One region of the Mesorhizobium sp. USDA 3734 genome, then DNA from elsewhere that is predicted to be linked to it. Evidence: predicted binding sites of a transcription regulator. Region 1 holds the regulator's gene; each other region holds the start of a gene.
The links. Region 1 encodes LexA, which represses DNA repair genes until DNA is damaged. Its sites were predicted from a motif close to TGTTCNNNNTGTGTTCNG; they were not measured.
Positions count from the first base shown of each region.

Region 1 (6,307 bases):
ATGACGAGATGCTGTTCATCATCCAGCACCAGACCTCCGAACTCTGGATGAAGCTCGCTCTCCACGAGATTGGTGCCGCGATCCGTTCGATCCGCGCCGACCGGTTGGAGCCGAGCTTCAAGATGCTGTCCCGCGTCGCCCGCATCTTCGAGCAGTTGAACAACGCCTGGGACGTGCTGCGGACGATGACGCCCAGCGAATATACCGAGTTCCGCGACGCGCTCGGCCAGTCCTCGGGTTTCCAGTCCTGGCAGTATCGCGCCATCGAGTTCATGGCCGGCAACCGCAACCCCGCCATGCTCGGGCCGCACAAGCACCGGCCGGACCTCAGCGGGAAGCTGGAGGCGATCCTGGCCGAGCCATCGCTCTACGACGAAGCGCTGCTGCTTCTGGCGCGCAACGGATTCGACATCGGCGCCGATGCCAGGCGCACGGACTGGCGTGAGACGCGAACGGAGAATGAGGAAGTCCTGGTCGCCTGGCAGACCATCTACCGCGATCCGCAGCGCTACTGGATGTTCTACGAACTGGCCGAGAAGCTGGTCGACTTCGAGGACTATTTCCGCCGCTGGCGCTTCAACCACGTCACCACGGTCGAGCGCATCATCGGCCTGAAACGCGGCACCGGAGGAACCTCGGGTGCTTCGTATCTGAAGAAGATGCTCGAGGTGGTGCTGTTCCCGGAGCTGTGGACGGTCCGCACCCGGCTCTGACATCATCGAAATGAAAACAGGCACACTGAGGGGAAGCGCTTGTGGCGGAAAACCCTTCGCGAATAACCGAGGACTGACCGACCATGAGTGGAATACCTGATCTCGCTGCAATCGAAGCGATGGATGCCACGGATCCGCTGCGTGCCATGCGCGATCGTTTCATTCTGCCGGAGGGGGTGATCTATCTCGACGGCAATTCACTGGGGGCAGCGTCGCATGCCGTTTTCGGCGAACTGCAGCAAGCGGCGACCCAGGAATGGGCCCAGGATCTCATCCGAGCCTGGAATACAGCCGGATGGTTCGAGATGCCGATCGAACTCGGCGACCAGCTCGGGCGACTGATAGGAGCCGCGGCAGGCCAGACCGTGGTCTGCGACACGACGTCGACCAACATCTACAAGGTGCTGCATGCGGCGCTGCAGATGCGGCCCGGCCGGCTGGCCATCGTCGCCGAGGGGGACAGTTTTCCCACCGACCTGTACATCGCCGAAGGCGTGGCCTCGACCAGGGATGGCGTCCTGCTGCGCCTCGCGGGCGTCGACGCGCCAACCATCGAAGAGCTGATCGACGAAAGCGTCGCGGTGGTGCTGGTCAACCACGTCAATTACAAATCGGGTGAACTGCGCGACATGGCGGCGCTGACGCGCAAGGCTCATGCGGCCGGAGCGCTGATCGTCTGGGATCTCTGCCACACCGCGGGTGCTCTGCCGGTCGAGCTCGACCACGCAAATGCCGATTTCGCCATCGGTTGCACCTACAAGTACCTCAACGGCGGTCCGGGCGCGCCGGCCTTTATCTATGCCGCGCAGCGCCACCACGGCGAGATCAGCCAGCCACTCAGCGGCTGGTGGGGGCATGTGCGGCCCTTTGCCTTCGAACGGGGCTATGTTGCCGGCACCGGCATCCGCCGCTTTCTGTGCGGCACGCAGCCGGTCCTGTCGATGCGGGCGCTCAAGGGTGCGCTTGCCATCTGGAACGACGTCGACATGGCGGCATTGCGAAAGAAGAGCGTCGCGCTGACCGAACTGTTCATCCAGCTCGTCGAAGCGAAGTGCGGCGCCTATGGTCTCACGCTGGAGACCACCCGCGACGCGACCAGACGCGGCAGCCAGGTATCGTTCCTTCACGACCATGGCTATCAAATCATGCGGGCGCTGATCGAGCGTGGGGTGATCGGTGACTTCCGCGCGCCATCGACCATCCGTTTCGGCTTCACGCCGCTCTATGTCGGCTACAAGGATGTGTGGCTGGCGGTTGAGGTGCTGGAAGACATTCTGCGCACGGGTGCATGGAAGGACCAGCGTTTCGCCGTCAAGGAGGCCGTTACCTGACGCAGCCCTCTCGACGATCTGTTGTCGCCGGCTCCCCCTTAGTCAGATGACCGAGGGACGAATTTCCAGCTCGCAAACGCGTTCATTGCTGGTGGCCAGCGCTGGCTGCGATAATTAACCAAGGTTGGCGTTTTGGCTTCGTTTCGTTCACGGCAAACGAGCCCCCAGGAAAACTGGCAATTCTCCCGTCGAGGGCTTATCGGCGGATCATGCCAAACCTGAGCTCGGGATGGGCCACAGGCAATTAACCATAACAATTTCAATGCGGGAAAGGGCACTTTGACGGCATGCAGCCGGCGACGAGACCCGCTGGAAAACGCCGAATAATTTCCGCCACCTTAACAAATTCATTAAACTTTAAACAGTTGCAGAACACAACTGGAACAGATAGTGTTTGTTCTGGGTTTGTTTTTCTGATTCTGGTTTCAGGTACCCTGGGGGCCGCCATGCTGACGCGCAAGCAACACGAACTGCTGATGTTCATCCATGAACGCCTCAAGGAAAGCGGCATTCCGCCATCCTTCGACGAGATGAAGGAGGCGCTCGATCTTGCCTCCAAATCCGGGATTCACCGGCTGATCACGGCTCTGGAGGAGCGCGGCTTCATTCGCCGGCTGCCCAACCGGGCACGCGCGCTGGAAGTGTTGCGGCTGCCGGATTCGATCGCTCCCGGCCTCAACGCGGCAAAAAAGTTCTCGCCGAGCATCATCCAGGGCAGTCTTGGTCAAGGCGGCCTTGGCCGTCAGGTCAAGCCGGCGCCTTCGCGGATGTCTTCGGCCGGCAATGACGACGACGTGGTCTCCGCCATTTCGATCCCGGTGATGGGCCGCATCGCGGCAGGTGTGCCGATCGATGCCATCCAGCATCAGACGCACTCGATTTCTGTGCCGCCGGACATGATCATGGGCGGCGAGCACTATGCCCTGGAGGTCAAGGGCGACTCGATGATCGATGCCGGCATCTTCGACGGCGATACCGTCATCATCCGCAATGCCGATACGGCGAGCCCTGGTGAAATCATCGTGGCGCTGGTGGATGAAGAGGAAGCAACGCTGAAGCGGTTCCGCCGCAAGGGCGCCTCGATTGCTCTCGAAGCCGCCAATCCAGCCTATGAAACCCGTATTTTTGGCCCGGACAGGGTCAAGGTGCAAGGCAAGCTCGTCGGCCTGATCCGCCGCTACTGAGGTGGCTGCGGTTTAACCACTGGCTTCTCGGGTTTCTTGAAGGGCGGCAGTCCCCTCGCCTCGCGTGAGAATTTGCGTTGCACATGCCAGGGCCGGTAGGGCCTGTCCACCGCGAAGCTGACGGTTGCCGGCGTGGTCGCCGACTGGCGATCGAAGAAGATGGCAGCGCTGCCTTTGCGAGCCAGTTGTCGCTTGGTGATGACGAGAACCAGCGGATTGTGACAGGCGTCATAGGCCGTCGCGTCATTGACAACGATCAGCTCGGCAAAGCCGCAGGCTTTCCAGGTGTCTTTTCGGTCTTCGACATAGGCAATGATCGCACCGGACGTGTGCCTGGCCAGACAGACGCCCGAGGTGCAATAGAACGGCGATCCCGGCGGCAGTTCCGGGGCATCCGCGATCTCGAATTGCCCGTCGCCCTTGTCGAACACCTCCGGCACGACGATGGTTTCGGATGTCAGTGCGCGTTTCCAGTTGTCGACCGTGAATTCGTTCGGCCGTGCGCGGCTGACGGCGAGCTCGCCGCCGCCGATCGGCAACGCAACCAGTCGGGCGTCCTCCGAGATCAGCACGTCCGGCGTGCGCGTATCCGAGAAGGTCAACAGGCCAACAAGCGCGAAGGGAAGAGCCGCAAGCCGCAGCCACGTCGTCGCCATCGTCGCGATGACCAGGGCAATCGCCACCAGCAGCACGGACTGCTGCGAAATCAATCCGACCCCATCGACAGGTGAACGCTCGGAAATCCATCCGGACATGGCGATCATCGCCGTCAGGCCCTTGCCCATCACATAGAGAAAGGGACCATCGGCGCCAAAGGGCATCGCCAGCGCACTGAGGACGGCAAAAGGCATGACAACCAGTGACACAATCGGCATGATGGCCAGATTGGCGAACAGGCTGAGCGGCGACACGCGCTGAAAATGCCAGATGGCAAACAGCGCCGTGGCGCTGCCGGCGATGATGGATGTCATGGCCAAGCCTCCCGCCGCCAGCAGGAATTTTCGCGTCAGGAAGCCAGGCAAGGATCGCTTTGGCGGCGGCGGTCTGGTTTTCCCCGCACGATGATCCGACCAGCCGGCATAGGCGCCGACAAGTGCTGCGGTCGCCGCGAAGGACATCTGGAAACTCGGGCCGACCACCTCATGCGGCGACACCACAATGACGGCGATCGCCGAGATCGCCAGATTGCGCATGGTGAGTGCTGCCCGATCGAACAGCACGGCAATCAGCATCACCGCCAGCATGATGAAGCTGCGCTCGGCGGCAACGACGACGCCAGAGATGATGAGATAGGCGGCGATCGAGAACAGTGCCGCGGCGGCTGCATATTTCTTGACCGGACGGCGCGCGGAAAAGTCCGGGAACAGGGCGAAGGCACCGCGCAGCAAACCCATGATGGTGCCGGCGACCAGCGCCATGTGCAGCCCGGAAATGGAGATGATGTGGTAGATGCCGGTACGCCGCATCGCTTCATTGATTTCATCGGGAATGCCGGCGCGTACCCCGACGATCAGCGCAGCGGCGATTTCGCCTTCGGCACCACCGACGCTGGCCCTGATATGGTCGGCAATCGCTTCACGGGCATTTTCCACGCTGGAGGAAAGGCGGGCCGACAGCGGCATGTCGCCGTCATCGGTGACGACAAGCTTTGGATTGCCGAGAAAGAACCCGCTGCCGCCGATGCCTGCGAAATAACTGTCAAAGGAGAAGTCGTAGCTGTCCGGCCGCACCGGACCGGTCGGCGGCAACAGCTTGGCATATCCAGTGATCAGGGACCCGGCGATTATGTCTGTCGGGATCTTTCTTGCCGAAAGCCGCACCCGCTCCGGCGCATAGCGCAATTTCGGCCTTGCGGTCGACGTCACGTCGATGGTCAACCGGATGCGGCCGGTCTCCATCCGGTCGAGCGAGACGACCCGGCCGGTCACCTGCGTCGAGATTTCCGAACCCAGCATCTGCGTGCCCGCGCGCCACGTCTCGACTTTTGCAGCAAGCAGCCCGAGCGCGCACAAAAGTACCGCCATGAAGCACAGATGAGTCTTCGGCCATGAACGCGAGACAAGCGCACAGAGCCCCGCAAGGGCGACGACCGCGACGGGTTTTGCTAAGTCGGGCTCTGCCGCCAACGAGAAATAGCCGATCGCTCCGATCGCCAGGCAGACCGGCACCAGCAGGAAGGTCACGCCTCGGTCGAGTTCCAGGACCGCTGCTGTGGCCACGCTATGGCGCAGGCGAGGCAGTGATACCAGGCCGATTTGCCGGCGCACGCGCACGATCCTGCCGGTTTCGGCAACTGGAACAGAGGCGGCGGCATCCGCTTGTAACGGCGATTTGCCGGGAGCCGGCGCAAGGGTCGACGGTGGCGGCAGCGGGGCTGGCAGAGGCGCAAAAAGGGACCGTTCGCTGACGCCAATGACAGCGTCCTCGCCCTGATCCGAGCCCCAGCCTCGTCCAGCCATCGGGTCTGCCCCTTGCGCCCTCGACACCCTATGCTACATGAACGCCAACCGCGCGAAAGTCCGCGCGACACCACCCCGCTTCAGATGGTTTCCGAGAGTTCCATGTCCGACAAGGTCGTCACCCGTTTTGCCCCCTCGCCCACCGGCTACCTGCACATAGGCGGAGCGCGCACGGCGCTGTTCAACTGGCTGTATGCAAAGCACACTGGCGGCACGATGCTGCTGCGCATCGAGGACACTGACCGCGAACGCTCCAACGAAGCCGCCACCGCTGCCATTCTCGACGGACTTTCCTGGCTCGGCCTGACCTGGGACGGCGAGCCGGTGTCGCAGTTCGAGCGTGCGCCGCGCCACCGTGAGGTGGCCGAGGAACTGGTGCGTATGGGCAAGGCCTATTATTGCTACGCGACGCCGGCCGAGCTGGAGGCAATGCGCGAGGCCGCCAGAGCCAAGGGCCTGCCGCCCCGCTATGACGGCCGCTGGCGTGACCGCGACCCCTCAGAGGCGCCTGCGGGCGCCAAGGGCGCCATTCGCATCAAGGCGCCGACCGAGGGCGAGACCATCGTCCATGACCGCGTCCAGGGCGAGGTGCGCTTCCCCAACAAGGATCTCGACGACTT
Region 1 covers NZ_JBWCCW010000001.1:2,877,479-2,883,785, reverse strand. The annotation lists gene kynA (tryptophan 2,3-dioxygenase) at 1-713, shown strand, start outside; gene kynU (kynureninase) at 797-2,044, shown strand; gene lexA (transcriptional repressor LexA) at 2,491-3,228, shown strand; gene ACZ89F_RS13760 (ComEC/Rec2 family competence protein) at 3,222-5,687, opposite strand; gene gltX (glutamate--tRNA ligase) at 5,790-6,307, shown strand, end outside.

Region 2 (6,307 bases), 4.4 Mb from region 1:
AGCGTGATGGTCAGCACGTCGCCTGGCTTGACCTGATCGGAGGCCTGCGCTGCTTTGTCGCGATTGATCCGCACGCGACCGGCAACCACCAGCTTTGCCGCCAGCGAGCGCGATTTCACGGCGCGAGAGAAGAACAGCCATTTGTCGATACGCTGGCGGCCTTCAGCAACCATCGAAGCGCCTAGAGCATGATGCCGAAAAGTGCGAAGCGGTTTTCGGACGGCATCATGCTCTATCTCTTGGTTTAGAGGCGGATTCAGATTTCAGGTCGATTCGACCTGAAATCATCCGGCTCTGGCCTACTTCTTCAGCTGGTCGCGCAAGGCGGCGAGCTTGGCGAAGGGCGAATCCGGATCGAAGCGCAAAGGGCGCTCCTCGCGTGGCTTCGGCTGGAAGGCGGGCTTTCCGCCTTGCGGACCACCCTTGCCATCCGGCCTGCCACCCTTCCAGTCGGGCCGGCCTTCACGGCGGTCGGGACGCTCGCCTTGCGGCCGGCCGTCACGCCGCTGTTCGCCCTCGGCCTGCGGCTTGGGTTTGAACTTCGAGCGGTCGAAGCGCGGCTTGCCGGCACCGTCACGCCGGCCTTCATGGGCCGGACGTTCTCCGGGTGCAGCCGCGGCCGGTGCGCCGGCGGCATCCGCGGGCGCATCGCTTCGGCCGCGCGCTTGTCCGTTGCGTGGGCGATTGTTCCTGCGGTTGTCGTCGCGGTTGCGCGGGCGCTGTTCGAAACGACCCTGACGCCACAACAGGATGGGTTTTGGCGCTTCGGCTTCCGGAGCGGGTTCGCCGACGGCTGCTTCAGCCACCGCTGCAGGTTCGTCCGGCGCGGCGTCCATTGCGGGCGCGGCATCTGCCGCCAGCTCGGCCGGTGCGGCTTCTTCTGCCGCTGCGGCTTCAATCTCGGCGGTCTCAGCCTCTGCCTGCGGTTCAACCGGCGCAGGTTCAGCGGCTTCGGCCGCAGCCTCGGCTACCGGTGCTTCGTCCTGCGCGGTTTCGACCGGAGCGTGCGCCTGTTCTTCCACGGCAGGCGCAGCAGGTTCCGCCGCGGCGTCAGCGATGATTTCGGCGGGAATTTCGGACGCCGTTTCCGAAACGGCCACTGCGTCCGATGCCGGTTCCGACCCTTCGACTGCTGCCTCTGCTGCGGCATCCGTTGCCGCGGCTTCGACCGCTTTGGCCTGCTCGGCTCGTGCAGCCTCTTCCGCCGCCAGTTTCGCCACCGCCGCTTCGCGCGCGGCACTGTCCTGTGCTTCGAGCCGCGCCTTGACCTCGACGGCCGGCTTCGGCTCGGCACGGTAGCCGAGACCTTTGAGGATCTCTTCCATGTCGTCGGCTGTGGCACCGAGGATCGACATCATCGGCGGCGTCACCATGAAGGACTGGCCGTCATAGGCGCCGTCCGGACGCTGGCCGAGGCCGGGCTTCCAGTTGGTTGCCGGACGGATCAGGTCGGCCAACCGTTCCAGGATGTCGATGCGCACGGCGCGGCGGCCGAGATTGCGGTAGCCGGCAAGCTTGTAGAAGGTCTTGTCGAAGGCCGGGTCGATGACCACCGAGGTGCGACCCGAGGCGAGCGCATGGACCACGTCGCCAAAGCCTGGCTTGTCCTTGCCGTCGTTCTTCAGCGCCCACAGCAGCGTCACCAGTCCGGCAGGCGCCGGCTTGATCAGCGCCGGCACGAAGACATGGTAGGCGCCGAAGCGCACGCCGAGCCGGCGAAGGGCGGCGCGGCCTTCCTGATCGAGCGACTTCATCTCCTCGGCGATGTCGCGGCGGTTGATGAGACCGAAATTCTCGACCAGCTGGAAGGCGATGCCACGGCCGATGCCGGAAATCTGATCGGCGTTCTTCAGGTCGACCAGCGGCTTCAGCAGCGTTTCGATCTGGAAATTGACGAACCGCTCGGCACGCGCGGCGACCTTGTCGCGCGCCGGGCCGGTCAGTTGTTCGTCGGCCAGCAGCACCAGGCGCGGCTTCAACGCGTCTTCGCCCGAGACCAGCGTACCGATCGGCGCGCCGATCCAGCGCAGCGTGCCGTCCGAGCCAAGCGCGATGTCGCCATTGGCCGAGGCGCCGAAGCGTTCGGCGCGCGCCTCGAACTCGGCGGCCAGCGCCTTCTGGGCCGCGGTGCGCACCGCCTTGGCGTCTTCACCGCCGGCGGTCTGGTCGGCGGTGAAGCGGAACCCTTGCAACTCGCCGACATGGTGGCCTTCGACAAGGACGGTTCCGGTAGGACTAATTTCGGCTTCAGGCATGGTATTTTCTCTAAGGCGCCGCATGAGGACGGAAGTCCTGCGGTCTACGAAGCGTTTCGTCAACCGCTCATGCAGCGCATCCGACAATCTGTCTTCGATTTCGCGCGTCTTTTCCTGCCAGTGTGCCTGATCGGCCAGCCAGCCGGGCCGGTTCGACACGAATGTCCAGGTGCGGATCTGGGCGATGCGATGCGACAGCGTGTCGATATCGCCCTCTGTGGTGTCGGCGCGGCGCACCTGTTCGGCCATGTAATTCTCGTCGACATGGCCGTGGCGTGCGAGGTCCGTGTAGATCGAGGCAATGAGGTCGGCATGCTGGGCCGGCGCGATCTTGCGGTAGTCGGGCAGCGCGCAGGCTTCCCACAGCAGCGCCACGCGCTTGGCGTTGGTGGCGAGTGCGCGGATGTCCTCGTCGCGCGACAGATGCTCGAGCGCCTGCGCGTCGACGGCAGGCAATGCCCGCGTCAGCCCCTCGACCGGGGCGTTGGTTTCGATCGAGCGCTTCAGCGCATCTAGGCTGGCAAAGTCGAAATGCGCGGTGCGCCACTGCAGCACCTTCACCGGATCGAAATCATGGCCTTCGATCTTCTTGATCAGTTCCTCGTCCAGCGGGTCGACCTGGCCGGTGACGCCGAAGGTACCGTCGCGCAGATGCCGGCCGGCGCGGCCGGCGATCTGGCCAAGCTCGGCCGCCGTCAGGTTGCGATACTGGAAGCCATCGAACTTGCGGTTCTGGGCGAAGGCGACGTGGTCGAGATCGAGGTTGAGACCCATGCCGATGGCATCGGTGGCGATGAGATAATCGACATCGCCGGACTGGAACAGCGCTACCTGGGCGTTGCGGGTGCGCGGGCTAAGCGCGCCGAGCACGACGGCGGCACCACCTTGCTGGCGGCGGATCAGCTCGGCGATGGCGTAGACCTCGTCGGCGGAGAAGGCGACGATTGCCGTGCGCCGCGGCAGGCGGGTCAGCTTCTTCGAACCGGCATAGGCAAGATGCGACAGCCTCGGCCGCGTCACCACCGAGACACCCCTCAGCAGGCGCTGGAGGATGCCGTGCATGGTGGCCGCACCCAGCAGAAGCGTTTCCTGGCGGCCGCGCAGATGCAGGATGCGGTCGGTGAAGATGTGGCCGCGCTCGAGGTCGCCGGCCAACTGCACCTCGTCGATGGCGACGAAGGCTGCGTCGGTCTCGCGCGGCATGGCCTCGACGGTGCAGACTGAATATCTGGCGCCCGGCGGCTGGATCTTTTCCTCGCCGGTGATCAGCGCGACCTTGTGGGCGCCGACCTTTTCGCAGACGCGGGCGTAGACCTCACGCGCCAGCAGCCTGAGCGGCAGGCCGATGATTCCGCTCTCATGCGCCACCATGCGTTCGATGGCGAGATGGGTCTTGCCGGTGTTGGTTGGCCCCAGCACGGCGGTCACGTCGCGGCCCGACAGGATCAGCGGCTCGGTGTGTTTGGGCTGGATGTTCATTGACCTAGAATAAGGCTTCCGGGACCTGGAAATAAGGCTTGCCGGCCTCTGGTTGTCGGGAGCGTGCCTCAAGTGGCGCGTATGACAGGCGACACATAGGGATTTCGGGCGCGAAGCGAAAGCGGAATGTTCCGCCGACGGCCAGAAGGTGGTTTTGTCAAGCTCTCAACCGGCTGCGGATTAACGGATAGAACGAGTCTGGAACGAATCGGCGACGAATCAGTGACTCCCGCAGATTCAGCTTTTGTTCACGGCTACATGTGGATTTTGCGACCGCGAGTCTCACCACATGCTGAATCGCTGAACTGGCCCGTTTCATGCTAAGAGGGCCTTGCCGTTAATCTTTGCCGATGAACGATCATAATGGCTTGGCGTGCCTCGGCCAAGGTTATGAAATTGTTGATCTTTCTTAATCGGCGTTAAGGAGTTGGCAGGCGATTCCGGCCGTCGGCGTTAACGTTCCGCTCAAAGCCGGAACGAATCGGCGACGAATCAGCGATGCCAGAATTTTCTTGGTTTGTTCACCCCAATATCTTGTGTTGTAAACAGCTTATCCACCGAGAATCCACAGGTTGCGAAGCAGCTTTCGCACAGGGCAGCGGCTGGCTGTTAACCTCTGCGTGCCGGATTGGGTCAACTGCCGTCGCGAGCACGTCAAAGGGACCATGCCGGCAACGAAAAACGGGCCGGTGTGCCGGCCCGTCGATCTCTCCGCCTACCTCGCCGCGTCGTCAGGCGAAGTATTGGCCGCCATTGGCTGTGAGGGTCGAGCCGGTGATGAAGCCGGCATCTTCGGATGCGAGGAAGACGACGCAGCGCGCGATTTCTTCGGGTTCGCCGAGGCGGCCGACGGGGATCTGCGGAATGATGCGCTCGTTGAGCACCTTCTCGTCGATCGCCTTGACCATCTCGGTGGCGATGTAGCCGGGGCAGATGACGTTGACGGTGATGCCGGCGCGAGCCCCCTCCTGAGCGAGAGCTTTGCTGAAACCGATGTCGCCGGCCTTGGCGGCGGAATAGTTGACCTGGCCGGCCTGGCCTTTCTGGCCGTTGATCGAGGAAATGGTGATGACGCGGCCGAACTTGCGGTCGCGCATGCCGCTCCACAGCGGATGCGTCATGTTGAAGACACCGGACAGATTGGTGTCGATGACCTCTTTCCACTGTTCGCGCGTGATCTTGTGGAACATGGCGTCACGGGTGATGCCGGCATTGTTGACCAGCACCGAGACCGGGCCGAGATCGGCCTCGACCTGCTTGATGCCGGCGGCGCAGGAATCATAGTCGGCGACCGACCATTTGTAGACGGGAATGCCGGTCTCGGCCTTGAATTTTCCAGCCGCGTCGTCATTGCCGGCGTAGTTCGCGGCAACCGAATAGCCGGCGGTCTTCAATGCGATCGAGATCGCCGCGCCGATACCGCGCGATCCCCCTGTGACGATTGCTACCTTGGTCATGCATTTCCCCTTTTTTGATATCGCCCTGTTGTCGGGCTTGGCAGGCACTGGATACAGAACGGGCGGCTCGCGCCGCCCGGTTAGTGACTTCTTCAGAGTGCTTCGATGCACATGGCGACGCCCATGCCGCCGCCGATGCATAGGGTGGCGAGGCCCTTCTTGGCGCCGCGCCGGCGCATCTCGAAGACCAGCGTGTTGAAGACGCGGGCGCCCGAAGCGCCGATCGGATGGCCGATAGCAATCGCGCCGCCATTGACGTTGACGATCGAGGGATCCCAGCCCATGTCCTTGTTGACGGCGCAAGCTTGCGCCGCAAAGGCTTCGTTGGCCTCGACCAGGTCGAGATCGCCGACCGACCAGCCGGCCTTTTCCAAGGCCTTGCGCGAGGCGGGAATAGGTCCGGTGCCCATGATCTGCGGATCGACGCCGGCGGTTGCCCAGGACACGATACGCGCCAGCGGGGTGATGCCGCGCCTCACCGCTTCCGCTTCGCTCATCAGCAGCGCGCCGGCCGCGCCATCATTGATGCCGGAGGCGTTGGCGGCGGTCACCGTGCCGTCCTTGTCGAAAGCCGGCTTCAGCTTGGTCATGGCGTCGATCGTGGCGCCGTGGCGGATGTACTCGTCCTGGTCGACGATGGTGTCGCCCTTCTTGCCCTTGATGGTGACGGCGACGATCTCGTCCTTGAACTTGCCGGCCTTCTGCGCGGCCTCGGCCTTGTTCTGCGAGGCGAGCGCAAACTGGTCCTGGTCGTCGCGGGTGATCTGGAACTGACGCGCGACGTTTTCGGCGGTGTTGCCCATGTGATAGCCGTTGAAGGCATCCCACAGCCCATCCTTGATCATGGTGTCGATCAGCTTGAAGTCGCCCATCTTGACGCCGGCGCGCAGGTGCTGGGCATGCGTCGAAAGCGACATTGATTCCTGGCCGCCGGCGATGATCACCTTGGCATCGCCGGTGGCGATCTGCTGCATGCCGAGCGCTATGGCGCGCAGACCCGAGCCGCAAACCTGATTGAGGCCCCAGGCTGTGGTTTCCTTGGGCAGGCCTGCATTGATCGATGCCTGGCGGGCCGGGTTCTGACCCTGAGCGGCGGTCAGCACCTGGCCGAGGATG
Region 2 covers NZ_JBWCCW010000001.1:7,255,761-7,262,067, forward strand. The annotation lists gene ACZ89F_RS34820 (RNA-binding S4 domain-containing protein) at 1-173, opposite strand, end outside; gene ACZ89F_RS34825 (helicase-related protein) at 300-3,734, opposite strand; gene phbB (acetoacetyl-CoA reductase) at 4,466-5,191, opposite strand; gene ACZ89F_RS34835 (acetyl-CoA C-acetyltransferase) at 5,284-6,307, opposite strand, start outside.
Region 2: ACZ89F_RS34825 (helicase-related protein) is a predicted target of LexA. The motif match lies at 3,923-3,940, and genes of this name have one in related genera.

Region 3 (6,307 bases), 1.0 Mb from region 1:
CAGACGACAAACCGCCCGTGCCATTCGCATCGGATGCGGTGCCGTGGACCGAATGGTCCGATGTACCTCGCTTCGGCGTGCGCTATCGGCATCTGTCGCTGGCCGCCCTCGGCGAAAACCACCATGTCGGCGTGGCGATCGAGGAGCTGCCGCCGGGCAAGCAGACCTCGCCGGCGCATTACCATATTCTCGAGGAGGAGCATGTCTTCATCCTCGAAGGGACGCTCACCGCGCAGGTTGGCGACGCCACCTATGTCATGACGGCCGGAGACTACATCTGCTTTCCGGCGGGTGCCGCGGCGGGACATTGCCTCATCAACGCCGGCGACGCGCCGTGCCGTTATGTCATCGTTGGCGAGCGAAATCCCAACGACGTTGTCGTCTACACCGCCTCCAACAAGGTGCTGGTGCGCGCGCTGGGCAGCCGCGCGATCTTCGACCTCGCGGCAACCCGAAGCTACTGGGACGGCGAGAACACCGGCCTTGCCGCCGGCGACCCGCCGCCGTCGGATGTGATGGCCGGTGTTACCAAGGCAGCAGCCACTCCGATCCCGCCGGTTGCCAGCGATGCCGTCGAGTGGAAACAGGAGGGCGAGGGGGCGCGGTTCGGTGGTCAGTCCAAACACCTAACCTATGCCGCCTTGGGACGGTCCGACTATCATGTCGGCATGCTGATCGAGGCTCCGGCCCCCGGCATGCGCCTGGCGCCCAGGCATTATCACATGCTCGAAGAGGAACATGCGCTGATCCTGGAGGGGCAGGTGACGCTGCTGCTTGGCGAGGAGCGCCATGAGCTGAAAGCCGGCGACTATGTCTGCTTTCCCGCCGGCCTGGCGGTCGGGCATTCCTTCCTCAACAGCGGCACCGGGCCGTGCCGCTATCTGATGATCGGCGAGAAAAACCCCAACGAGGTCTGCGTCTATCCCGATTCCAACAAGATGGCGGTCGACGCCTTGCGCCGGCGCGACGGCATTTTCGACATGGCAGGGGTGAGGCGGTATTGGGATGGCGAGCAGATGGAATAGGCTGCTCCAGCCGCATCAATATCGTGCGCTGAAGCTGTCATTGAACGGACTGGATCAGCCATAGGAGAGCGAGAAGGTTGGCGAGCGATGTGCCGGCCGGGCCGAAGGTCTTCATCCGATCGTCGATCGTGGTGCCTATGACAGCATCCCCAGCCTGCACAAGGATCATTATCCAGGCGATGGCTTCAAGCCACTCAGTCGAACCTGTAAAGAATGGTACGGCGCTAGCGACAACCAAAGCCAAACTGCGTGCGCAACCGTACAATGCCACTGTCCGGGCGCTGCCGGTTTCGTTCGTGACGGCGGCCAGGGAGAAACCGAGACTGACAACCGCGCTAAGAGCTGTGACCAACGCGCAAACGATGAAGGGTGCGAACATGAGAGTCCATGGCTTGTGTCAGCTGCATCCTACTCGAATAGCCAGTGTGCGGAGATCAAGATTTTTCACTGCCTGCCGCCCCTCGGTTACCGTGCCGCGCGTCCACATTCAGGATAATGTCAACAGTGCTCACAGCTCCTTCTCCGCCAGCTCCCTGAATTCGTCGGGCACGGAGCGTGCCGCCTCCAGCGCCACCGTGCCGTAGCCGACGGCCTGTTTGCCGAAGCGCTCGCGGATCTTGTCGATGGCGCGGTCGGCGTCGAAGCGTGCCAGGCCTTTCCTGGTGCCGGGGCGGCGCTTCTCATCGGCGAGGCCGAGCGGCAGGTCGAGCTGCAGCTCGAAGCTTTCCTCGAGATGCGACACCGAGATCGCCAGCAGCGAGATCGTCTTCTCCTGGCGGTGGTCGGCAAGCACGCCGCTGACCAGATCGCCGGCGATCTCGGCCAGCATCGTGGTCGCCGAGATCGGCTGGTCAAGAGTGATCGAGCGGGTGACGGCGCTGAGATCGGCAAAGCGTACCCGCACCGTCACCGTGCGGCCGGGCCGCGCCTTGGCGCGCAGCCGGCTGGCGACGCGGTCGGCCAGGTGCAGCAGCGTGGGCACGATGACATCAGCCATGGCGGCCTTCTGGCCGAGCGCCGATTGCGCGCCGGCGGAATGCGCGCGGCGCTTTGTCTCCAGCTTGCGCGGGTCGCGGTTCCAGGACAATGCGGCGAGCTTTTCGCCGGCGGCGGGACCGAGCAGTCGCGTCAGCGCGCCACTGTGGGTCCTGGCCAGCTGGCCGATGGTCTCGACGCCGATTTCGGCCAGCCTCGCTCTGGTCGCCGGGCCAACGCCCCACATCAGGCCTACCGGCAAGTCGTGCAGGAAGGCGATCTCCGTGCCGGGCTCGACGACGACCAGCCCGTCGGGCTTGGCGACCTGCGAGGCGATCTTGGCCAGATGCTTGGTGCGTGCCACGCCGATCGAGATCGGCAGGCCGAGTTCGGCCCGCACGCGGCGGCGGATCGTCGTCGCGATCTCCTGCGGCTGCCCGAACAGATGCATGCAGCCGGCGACGTCAGCAAAGGCCTCGTCGATGGAGATGCGTTCGACCAGCGGGGTGAAATCGTCGAGCACCTTGATCGCCGCGTCGCCCAGCCGCTGGTAGTGGCTGAAATTGCCGCCGACGAAGATCAACTGCGGGCAGAGCTCGCGCGCCTTGCGCCCCGGCATGCCGCCGCGCACGCCAAAGGCGCGCGCCTCATAGGAGGCAGCAAGCACCACGCCACCGCCCACCGCGATCGGCTTGCCGCGCAGCGACGGGTCGAGCAATTGCTCGACCGAGGCATAGAAGGCGTCGAGATCGGCATGCAGGATGGTGGCTGTCGTTTCCATCCCGACCGCACATCCGCAGTTGCTGATAGATATGAACAAATAGAGAACAAAGACAGATCATTGTCAAGTGGAGAGCGATTTGTGCAGCAGAGGGCAGTGCGGGTGCGGCTTGAGTGCCACCGCCTAGACAATATGTTCCGCCCGCAGCGCCGTTTTCATCCGTTCCAACGCCGCCTCGCCACCGACCGCCAGTTCATCGGCGATCCGGGCCAGATGATCGTCGGCCTTGCGGTGCTTGCTGCCCCAGGCGCCGAGCGTCGCCAGCACGGGCAACAGGTCGATGCCGGCTTCGGTCAGCCGGTAAACCGTCTTTAGCCCATGCGTCGGGTCGTCGCTTCTGGTGAGGATGCCTTCGTCCTGAAGGGTCTGCAGCCGCTCGGCCAACGTGCGCGACGAGATGCCTTCGTCGGATTGCAGGAATTCGCGAAAATGCCTTTTCCCGGCGAAGACCAGGTCGCGGATGATGAGCAGCGTCCAGCGGTCGCCGACGAGTTCGAGCGACAGGTTGATCGGGCAGCCGGATCTTTCGCGCGTCGACATCTATGGTTCCATTTTTAAATCACTTTACTATTGATACTGTTTCCATCTGATGTCAACGGTTCCAAAAGTAAACCATTTTCCGCTGGCCAAGGAGAACGATGATGAGAAAGCTGATCCTTCAGATGCAGATGTCGGTCGACGGCTTTGTCGGCGCCAACGAGGACCATCCCTGGCAGCTCTGGGAATGGGGTGACGACAGCGCTTGGGACGCGGAGCTGAAGCGGGACTTCAACGCCGTCTTCGCCGGCATCGACACCATTCTGCTCAGCCGCAAGATGGCGCAGGAGGGTTATCTCACCCATTGGGGCAACGCGGCGGAGAAATTTCCGCGCGATCCGTTCTATGCCTTTGCGCAGCGCGTCGTCGATGCGCACAAGGTGGTGCTGAGCGACAAGCTCAAGGCTTCGCGATGGGAGCGCACTACGGTGTCCAGCGGCGACCTGCCGCGCGAAATCAACGCGCTGAAGGCAGGCGAGGGTGGCGACATGGCGGTGTTCGGCGGCGCCGGTTTCGCCTCGGCGCTGATCGCGGCCGGGCTGGTCGACGCGTTCCAGCTGTTCATCAACCCGGCGGTGCTGGGTGCCGGCCGCCGCATCTTCGACCAGGGCGGTTTCCAAAACCTGGCGCTGCTCGGCTCGAAGGCCTATGCCTGCGGCATGGTGGTCAACCGTTACGCGCCGGTGGGGTGAGGCGCCTCACCATGCTCACTTGGCATCATGAAAAATGATGCCGACGGTGTGGCGCATGCCTGAGCGCAGGCGGCTGACGCCGTGGCGCAGATTGACGCGGTAATTGCCTTTGGTTCCCTGCACCGGCCGGTTGTGAACGGCGAAGACAACGGCATCGCCCTGGCGCAGCGGCACCACCTCGACCCGGCTCTGCATGCGCGGCCGCTGTTCGGTCAGCGCGAACTCGCCGCCGGTGAAGTCCTGGCCCGGTTCGGACAGCAGGATCGCCACCTGCAGGGGAAAGGCGAGGTCGCCATAGAGGTCCTGGTGCAGGCAGTTGAAATCGCCAGGCACATATTGCAGCAACAGGGGGGTTGGCCGCGTCTGGCCGGCGGCATGGCACTGTTCGAGAAATGCGGCATGCGTCGCGGGATAGCGCTTGGCCTGCCCCATGCGCTCGTTCCACCGATTGGCGACCTCGGCCAGCCTGGGATAAAGCGCGCTGCGCAGGCCGCCGAGCAGGTCCGGCAAGGGATAGCGGAAGTAGCGGTACTCGCCCTTGCCGAAGCCGTGCCTGGCCATATGGATGTGGCTGCGGAAATGCTTCTCATCCGGATAGAGGCCGGCGATCTGCCGGCATTCTTCGGGTGAGAGCAGCTTCTCGATTACCGCGCAGCCGAAGCCGTCGAGTCCGACGGCAAGGGCCGGCCAGTCGTAACCGGCAACACGCGTCTGAGCGGCTTCGACCACCGATGCGGCAACCTTGGCATGGGCGTTCATATAGCAGCCTCCTTGTTGATCAGGGCGCGCTTGCGTTCGACGCCCCAGCGATAGCCCGACAGCGTGCCGTCGGCGCGGACAACGCGGTGGCAGGGAATGCCAAGCGCAATCGCGTTGGCCGCACAGGCCGTCGCTACGGCGCGGGCGCCGTTCGGCTGGCCGAGGCGGCGTGCCAGTGCGGTGTAGGTGATGGTGGCGCCGCACGGGATGGTGCGCAGCACGTCCCAAACCTGCTGCTGGAATGGCGTGCCGTGGTGCATGTCGAGCGGCAGGTCGAGACCGGAGCTGGGCGTTTCGATGAAGCGCGCGATTGCCGCGAGATCGTCGCGCAACCCGGCCTCGTCCTCGACCAGCACCTTGCCGGGGAAGCGGTCGCCAAGGTCCTGCTCCAGCGCCTCGGCTTCCGAGCCGATCAGGATGGCGCAGACGCCGATGTGGCTGCGCGCCGCCAGGATGTTGCCGATCGCGGATTCGCCGATGGCGTAGGCGATGGTGTCGAGGGCGGCTGCGTTGGAGGCTGTCGCCGGCATATTTGCGTGCATGAGGTTCATTGCCTTCACTCCTTTGTCTGTGCCTGAACCCTACAGACACGGCTTCTCGCGCTCACTCCGGTGCTTGCTTTCAAATTCGAATCTCCAAGGCAGGTGCTCTACGGCGCTGATGGTGCTCATTCGACGCGTGTGACGAACATCTCTCCGAGCAGAAACACCTCACCGGTCAACAGCCGCAGCTCAATCTCGCCGGTCGCGGTACGGCTCCACACGGCTCTGCCGTCATCGACCATCTGGCCGATGGCGGTCAGCACTCGCGATTTCGCGTCAGGGGCGCGCCGGCCGGCGGCTTGGGTCTGGCTGGTCGCATCGGTGGTGGGAGACCTTGCCATCGCGCGCATTGCCGGTCCTCGTCAGGCCCGCACCGACCGGTTGGCGTTGTCGGACGCCGCCTCGCGGTCGAGCAGCGCGCGCTTGCGCTCCGCGCCCCAGGCGTAGCCGGACAGGGCGCCGTCCTTGCGGATCACGCGATGGCAGGGAATGGCGACGGCAAGGCTGTTGGCGGCGCAGGCGGCGGCGATGGCGCGGGTCGCCTTCGGTGCGCCGATGCGCTGCGCGATCTCGGCATAGGAAACCGTGCGGCCGACGGGGATGTTCTGCAAGGCTTGCCAGACGCGTTGATGGAAGGCGGTGCCGCGCACGTCGAGCGGCAGGTCGAGGCCGAGCGCTGGCGCTTCGACGAAACCGACGACGCGGGCGACCAGCGCCTCATAGTCGCGGTCGCCGCCGATCAACCGTGCCCTGGGGAAACGGTCCTGCAGGTCGCGCACCAGCGCGTCGGGATCGTCGCCGAGCAGGATCGAGGCGACGCCCTTTTGGCTGGAGGCGACCAGTATGGATCCGAGTGAGGATTCGCCGACGGCAAAGCGGATCTCCTCATGGGCGCCGCCGGCGCGATAGCGCGTCGGCGTCATGCCGAGCATGAATGTGGATTTCTCGTAAAAACGCCCGCTCGAATTGAAGCCGGCGTCGTAGATCGCCGTCGTC
Region 3 covers NZ_JBWCCW010000001.1:1,872,268-1,878,574, forward strand. The annotation lists gene ACZ89F_RS08880 (cupin domain-containing protein) at 1-1,025, shown strand, start outside; gene ACZ89F_RS08885 (hypothetical protein) at 1,063-1,404, opposite strand; gene dinB (DNA polymerase IV) at 1,534-2,781, opposite strand; gene ACZ89F_RS08895 (winged helix-turn-helix transcriptional regulator) at 2,905-3,321, opposite strand; gene ACZ89F_RS08900 (dihydrofolate reductase family protein) at 3,423-4,010, shown strand; gene ACZ89F_RS08905 (2OG-Fe(II) oxygenase) at 4,026-4,769, opposite strand; gene ACZ89F_RS08910 (methylated-DNA--[protein]-cysteine S-methyltransferase) at 4,766-5,320, opposite strand; gene ACZ89F_RS08915 (hypothetical protein) at 5,437-5,652, opposite strand; gene ada (bifunctional DNA-binding transcriptional regulator/O6-methylguanine-DNA methyltransferase Ada) at 5,674-6,307, opposite strand, start outside.
Region 3: dinB (DNA polymerase IV) is a predicted target of LexA. The motif match lies at 2,813-2,830, and genes of this name have one in related genera.